DNA from 2 places in the Massilia sp. S19_KUP03_FR1 genome. Region 2 is predicted to be linked to the other one. Evidence: predicted binding sites of a transcription regulator. Region 2 holds the regulator's gene; the other holds the start of a gene.
The links. The regulator NrdR, encoded in region 2, represses ribonucleotide reductase genes. The targets are predictions, from matches to a motif close to CACNANATNTNGTG.
Positions count from the first base shown of each region.

Region 1: a site for NrdR is predicted at 1,548-1,561, ahead of V6M87_RS13960 (ribonucleoside-diphosphate reductase subunit alpha). Genes of this name have one in related genera too.

Region 1 is NZ_JAQQPS010000011.1:113,312-116,723, forward strand. Features, by position in the region: gene V6M87_RS13955 (sigma-54-dependent transcriptional regulator) at 1-1,381, shown strand, start outside; gene V6M87_RS13960 (ribonucleoside-diphosphate reductase subunit alpha) at 1,761-3,412, shown strand, end outside.
Region 2 is NZ_JAQQPS010000001.1:348,513-351,924, reverse strand. Features, by position in the region: gene V6M87_RS01590 (PilW family protein) at 1-869, opposite strand, end outside; gene pilV (type IV pilus modification protein PilV) at 866-1,351, opposite strand; gene nrdR (transcriptional regulator NrdR) at 1,451-1,915, opposite strand; gene glyA (serine hydroxymethyltransferase) at 1,995-3,242, opposite strand.

The sequences.
Region 1 (3,412 bases), on a different contig from region 2:
CGAGATCACGCTGCTGAAAATGGGCCTGGACGTCGACGGCGCCGCCAACCTGGCGAGCGCGCGCGACTTCTATGCCAAAAATGATTACGCGCTGGTGCTGACCGACATGCGCCTGCCCGATGGCCTGGGGCTGGAACTGGTGCGCGAAGTGGCGGCCGCCGGCAAGGGCACGCCAATCGCCGTGATCACCGCCTACGGCAGTGCCGACAATGCCGTCATCGCCCTGAAGGCCGGCGCCTTCGATTACGTCTCCAAGCCGGTGGTGCTGGACGAACTGCGCGTGCTGGTGCAATCGGCCCTGAAGCTGCCCAGCAGCGTGCCCGGCAAACCGGCGTCCGTCGGCGGCACGGCGTCGCGCCTGATCGGCGACTCGGCCGTCATGCAGGCACTGCGCGCCCAGATCGACCGGCTGGCGCGTTCGATGGCGCCAATTGCGATTACGGGCGAGTCGGGCAGCGGCAAGGAACTGGCGGCGCGCGAAATCCACGCCCAAAGCGCGCGCGCCGGCCAGCCCTTTATCGCGGTGAACTGCGGCGCGATCCCCGAGGCGCTGATGGAAGCCGAGTTTTTCGGCTATCGCAAGGGCGCTTTCACGGGTGCGGTCGACGAACGCGACGGCTTTTTCCAGGCGGCCCACGGCGGCACCCTGATGCTCGACGAAGTGGCCGACCTGCCGCTGGCAATGCAGGTGAAGCTGCTGCGTGCGATCCAGGAGCGACGGGTGCGCAAGATCGGCGCCACGGCGGAAGAAGCGGTGGACGTGCGCATCATCAGCGCCACCCACAAGAACCTGGAGCAATGCGTGGAGCAGGGCGCCTTCCGGCAGGATTTGTTTTATCGCCTGAACGTGATCGAGCTGGCGCTGCCGGCGCTGCGCGAACGCCTCGATGACCTGGCCGTGCTGACCGATGGCATATTAAAACGGCTGGCGGGGCCGGGGCAGCCTGCGCTGCTGGGCGCCGGGGTGCTCGACATCCTGCGCGCGTATTCCTTTCCGGGCAACGTGCGCGAACTTGAAAATGTGCTGGAACGGGCGCTGGCGTATGCGGACCACGGGGTCATCGAAGTGGGCGATCTGGCGCTCAAGGGGGCCAAACTGGCGCAATTACCAGTCAATGCGCCAGTCACTGCGCCAGTGCCGGCGCCAGTGGCGGTGGCGGAGGCGGCTGCGGTCTCCGCGCCGGTCGCTGCACCCGCCGCGGAAGCGCCCTTGCCGAACAGCCTGCCCGACTACCTGGAGCAAATCGAGCGCGACATCATTGTGCGGGCGCTGAACCAGACCCAGTTCAACCGGACCCAGGCTGCTGCCTTATTGGGCATCGGGGTGCGCCAGCTACGCTATCAGATGCAAAAATTAAACATCAATGACCCGGAGTCCTGAGCGGGTCAACGCTAAAAAGTTAGCACTCGCTAACCCCCTATGCCCCATTTGCTTTGCGCTTCAAAAAGTCAAGGGTGCGCGCCTTGAAAATGCGGCTAAATTGAGAATTTAATCACTTGCCGTGCGCCGGCGCCGGTACTACAATTAGTCTCATATCAAGGCAGGACACTAGATGTAGTGGTAGCAGCCTCTAGCCAACTCTCTAGCTCTTTCGTATTGATGTTGCAAAGAAACTTTCACCGAGCGTTTTTTTACCAGCATTACACGACGTTTTCAATACCCCAATGAATCAGTTTGCCGGCGCGCTTAGCAGCCGGTTGGACGTTTTTTTTCTCGTTTTATCGGCGCCAGCGCGACTGCGCGCCTTCCTGGAGGCTTCATGCATACTTCGTCAGACATTTCCACCAATCCACAGCACGGCACGCCAGGTATGCCCGGTGCGGCGGTCGACACCAGCGCTGCCGCAATCGCGGCGCGTGGTGACTACCGCATCATCCGCCGCAACGGCGCCGTGGTTGCGTTCGAGCCATCGAAGATCTCGGTCGCCATGACCAAGGCTTTCCTGGCCGTCGCCGGCGGCCATGGCGCCGTGTCGGCACGCATCCGTGAACTGGTGGAAGGCTTGACGGCCAATGTCGTGACGGCCCTGGTGCGGCGCCAGCCAACCGGCGGCACCTTCCATATTGAAGATGTGCAGGATCAGGTCGAACTGTCCTTGATGCGTTCGGGCGAGCATGATGTGGCCCGTGCTTACGTGCTGTACCGCGCCAAGCAGATGGAAGAACGCAGGGTTGCCAAAGAAGCGCAGGGCGGTTCCGCCGTCGTGGCGCCACAAATCACGGTGGTGGAAAACGGCGTGCGCCGCACCCTCGACATGAGCGCCGTCACCGGCCTGATCAACGCCGCCTGCGTCGGCCTGGAAAAGCACGTCGATGCCGACGCCATCCTCGCCGAAACCCTGAAAAACCTGTACGACGGCGTGCCCGTCGAAGAGCTGCACAAGTCGGCCATCCTGGCCGCCCGCGCCCTGATGGAAAAAGACCCGGCCTACAGCCAGGTCACGGCCCGCATCCTGCTGCACACCATCCGCAAGGAAGTGTTCGGCAAGGACGTTGCGCAAGCCAACGCCGCGGCCCAGTACCTGACGTATTTCCCTGAATACATCGCCAAGGGTATCGCCAACGACTTGCTGGACAAGGAACTGGCCACCTTCGACCTGGCGCGCCTGGCCAAGGCCATCGTCGCCGACCGCGATTTGCAGTTCGGCTACATCGGCCTGCAAACCCTGTATGACCGTTATTTCCTGCACGTGCGTGACGTGCGCATCGAAATGCCACAGGCCTTCTACATGCGCGTCGCGATGGGGCTGTCCCTGCGCGAAGCGGACCGCGAAGCGCGCGCCATCGAGTTTTACAACCTGCTGTCGTCGTTTGACTTCATGAGCTCGACGCCAACCCTGTTCAATGCCGGTACGCTGCGCTCGCAACTGTCGTCGTGCTATCTGACCACCGTGTCGGATGACCTGGAAGGCATCTACGACGCCATCAAGGACAACGCGCTGCTGGCCAAATACGCCGGCGGCCTGGGCAATGACTGGACGCCAGTGCGCGCCTTGGGCGCCCACATCAAGGGCACCAACGGCAAATCGCAAGGCGTGGTGCCGTTCCTGAAAGTGGTCAACGACACGGCAGTGGCCGTGAACCAGGGCGGCAAGCGCAAGGGCGCCGTCTGCGCCTACCTGGAAACCTGGCACATGGACATCGAGGAATTCCTCGACCTGCGCAAGAACACGGGCGACGATCGCCGCCGCACCCACGACATGAACACGGCCAACTGGATTCCGGACATGTTCATGAAGCGCGTGATGGAAAAGGGCGACTGGACGCTGTTCTCGCCATCCGAAACGCCCGATTTGCACGACAAGGTCGGCAAGGCATTCGAAGCGGCATACCTCGGCTACGAAGCCAAGGCCGCTGCCGGCGAAATGCGCGTGTTCAAAAAGATCGCCGCGCTCGACCTGTGGCGCAAGAT
Region 2 (3,412 bases):
AGGCGCAAACCGGGCGCCAGCTGGTCCTCCGGCAAGCGCGTGCCCGCATCCATCCCGGCGCGCGCGTCGCTGTAGGGCGCCCCGAACAAGTCGAACACCTGTGTCTCCCTGCTGAGGTATGACGGCCGCGCTCCGTGCAGTAACAGCGCGATACGCACGGCCAGCACGCGTTTCCAGTGCGTGTGTTCCTGCAACGCGGGACCAGGCGCATAGACGGCGTCGAGCGCGCTGACGCCGCTGGCGTTCAGGTAGACGTTGGCGACGCCGTCGGCGGGCGTGTCGGTATCGACTGCGTACAGCACCTGGAAGGTATCGACGCCGGCCACCACCGCGTCCGCCGCCCAGCTGCTGGCGCCACGGTATTTGCAGCGCAGTTCCGCTTCGCCCTGCGCATTGTTCGCCACATAGAAAATGCTCCAGCCGTCTTCGTTTGCGTGCACCGGAAACCCGGCGCAGTTGAGCGCGCTGCCATCGCCATCGGGTGCAGGGCCGGCGCCCTGATAGCGCAGCGCCAGCACGTCGCTGCCGTTGGCGGCATCCGGCAGTGGATTGTCAATGCCGTAGCCGGTTTTCGCGATCGAGCGCGCATCGAGGCCCAGGATGCGCGGCGGCGCCAAGGGGTCGATGCCAGCGGCGGGATCGAAGCCATCCCAGTCGCGCAGGCCGGCCTGGCGCACCGCACGCGCGACCAGGTCGAGGGCGTAGCGGCCGCCGTCGTCGACCGCCGCCGCATCCAGCTGGGTCGCATAACTGGTGTTGGCAATGCCGAGCAGGCTGGCGCCGGCCAGCGTGATCAGCGCACCGATGGTCAGCGCGATCAGCAGCTCGGGAATGGTCAGGCCGCGCTGTCTGGTGCGATGGCGTTTCATGGCGCCTCCGGCACCGGCACGGCGGTCATCGGCACGAAGTCGGGTGCGCGCCAGCCGATTTTGACGACCAGTGGCGCGTCAAGGCCGCCCGCGCAGTCCCATGCCAGCGGCGCCGGGAGGGTGTCGCGGCAAACGCGCACCTGCCCGCCGGGGAAACTGCGCGCGGCCCGCGCCGCGGCGTCATCGCGTTCGGTGGCCGCCAGTTGCGCCGGCGTGCAGGCGTCCGCGCAGTGCCAGGGCGGGCCTGCATCCTGCAAATAAACGTTATCGGTATCGGGCAACGCCAGCTGTGCCGGATTGGCGGCCATGCCTTCGGCCAGCGCATGCGCCAACGCCACCGCCGCCGACAACTGGGCTGACGCCAGGCGCGTCTGCGCGGCCTTGTTCTGTGCTGCGGCCGCGCCAATGACGCCGACAGCCAACACGAACAGCGCCACCAGCACTTCAAGCAGTGTGAAACCGCCTGCGCGAAAACGTCGCATCGCCCTCTCCTGTCGTTCACCAACCGGTGCAGACTTCAGACCTTAGCAGGCGAAAAAAAGCCACCCGTGGGGTGGCTCAAGCGAATCGGGGAACTAAAACTAAGGACGGGGTTTGCGCTCTTGCCCGACTTCGGCAATGGCATCCTGGAACTCGGCCAGGTCTTCAAAATTTTTATACACGGACGCGAAACGGATGTAGGCGATCTTGTCGAGGCGCTTGAGTTCCTGCATCACCAGTTCGCCCACAAAGCCGGTCTCGACTTCACGCCGGCCGCTGGTGAGCAGGGTTTCTTCGATGGCGGCCAGGGCCTTGTCGATGGCGTCGGCGGGCACCGGCCGCTTGCGCAGCGCCAGCATCAGGCTGGAACGCAGTTTGGCGGAAACGAATTCGGTGCGGCTGCCGTTTTTCTTGACCAGGATCGGCATCGTCAATTCGATCCGTTCGTAGGTGGTAAAACGCTTGTCGCAACTGGCGCAACGGCGCCGGCGCCGAATGGCGCCATCCTCCGATACGCGCGTATCGAGGACCTGGGAATCGTCATGCTGGCAGAACGGACATTTCATATGAGCCACGATACTGCTTGCTGGGACAGCGGCCGGGTCACCCCGGCCGCACTGATATTACATGGGCTGAATGCGCGGATTACTTCGCGTAGACCGGATACTTGTCGGTCAACACTTTGACTTCGGCTTTCACGCGCTCGATGACGGCTTCATCGTTCGGGTTGTCCAGCACGTCGGCGATCAAATGCCCCACCTTGGTGGCGTCGGCTTCGACGAAACCGCGCGTCGTGAAGGCCGGGCTGCCCAGGCGGATGCCGGACGTCACGAACGGCTTTTGCGGATCGTTCGGGATGCCATTTTTATTGCAGGTCATGTGGGCGCGGCCCAGAATCGCTTCGGCTTCCTTGCCCGTCAGGTTTTTCGAACGCAGGTCGACCAGCATGACGTGCGACTCGGTGCGGCCCGACACGATACGCAGGCCGCGTTCGATCAGCGCCTTGGCCAGCGCGTCGGCATTCTTGACGACCTGCTTCTGGTAAGCCTTGAATTCCGGCGTCAATGCTTCCTTGAAGGCGACGGCTTTGCCGGCGATCACGTGCATCAGCGGGCCGCCCTGGATGCCAGGGAAAATCGCCGAGTTGATCTGCTTTTCGAATTCGGCTTTCATCAGGATGATGCCGCCGCGCGGACCGCGCAGCGATTTGTGCGTGGTCGAGGTGACGAAGTCGGCGTGCGGCACCGGGTTCGGGTATTCGCCGGCGGCGATCAGCCCGGCGTAGTGGGCCATGTCGACCAGGAAGTACGCGCCCACGTCCTTGGCGACTTTGGCGAAACGTTCAAAGTCAATTTTCAGGGCGAAGGCCGAGGCGCCGGCGATGATCAGCTTTGGCTTGTGTTCGTGCGCCAGGCGTTCCATGGCGTCGTAGTCGATGTCTTCTTCCGGCGTCAGGCCGTAGGAGACGACATTGAACCACTTGCCCGACATGTTCAGCGCCATGCCGTGGGTCAGGTGGCCGCCTTCGGCCAGCGACATGCCCATGATGGTGTCGCCCGGTTTGAGCATGGCAAAGAACACGCCCTGGTTGGCTTGCGAACCAGAGTTCGGCTGGACGTTGGCCGCTTCGGCGCCAAACAGTTCCTTGACGCGGTCGATCGCCAGTTGCTCGGCGATGTCGACGTATTCGCAGCCACCGTAGTAACGCTTGCCCGGATAGCCTTCCGCATACTTATTGGTCAGCTGCGAGCCTTGCGCTTCCATGACGGCCGGCGAGGTGTAGTTTTCCGACGCGATCAGCTCGATGTGGTCCTGCTGGCGCGTGTTTTCCTTCTGGATGGCCGCGAACAGTTCCGGGTCAACCTTGGCCAGCGTGTGATCTTTTGCAAACATGAACAACTCCAATCGATAAGAATGCGGGCGCATGGTGCAGCGCAAATCTGGGCAATGCGTGGGCAATGCAGGACCGCCGGGACAGTCACGGCCGGTCTGTAGGGCAGCTGGCAGGCACCCGTGCCGCCAGTCGCTTGAGGCGCAAATGGAGCCGCGATTGTAAGGGAGAT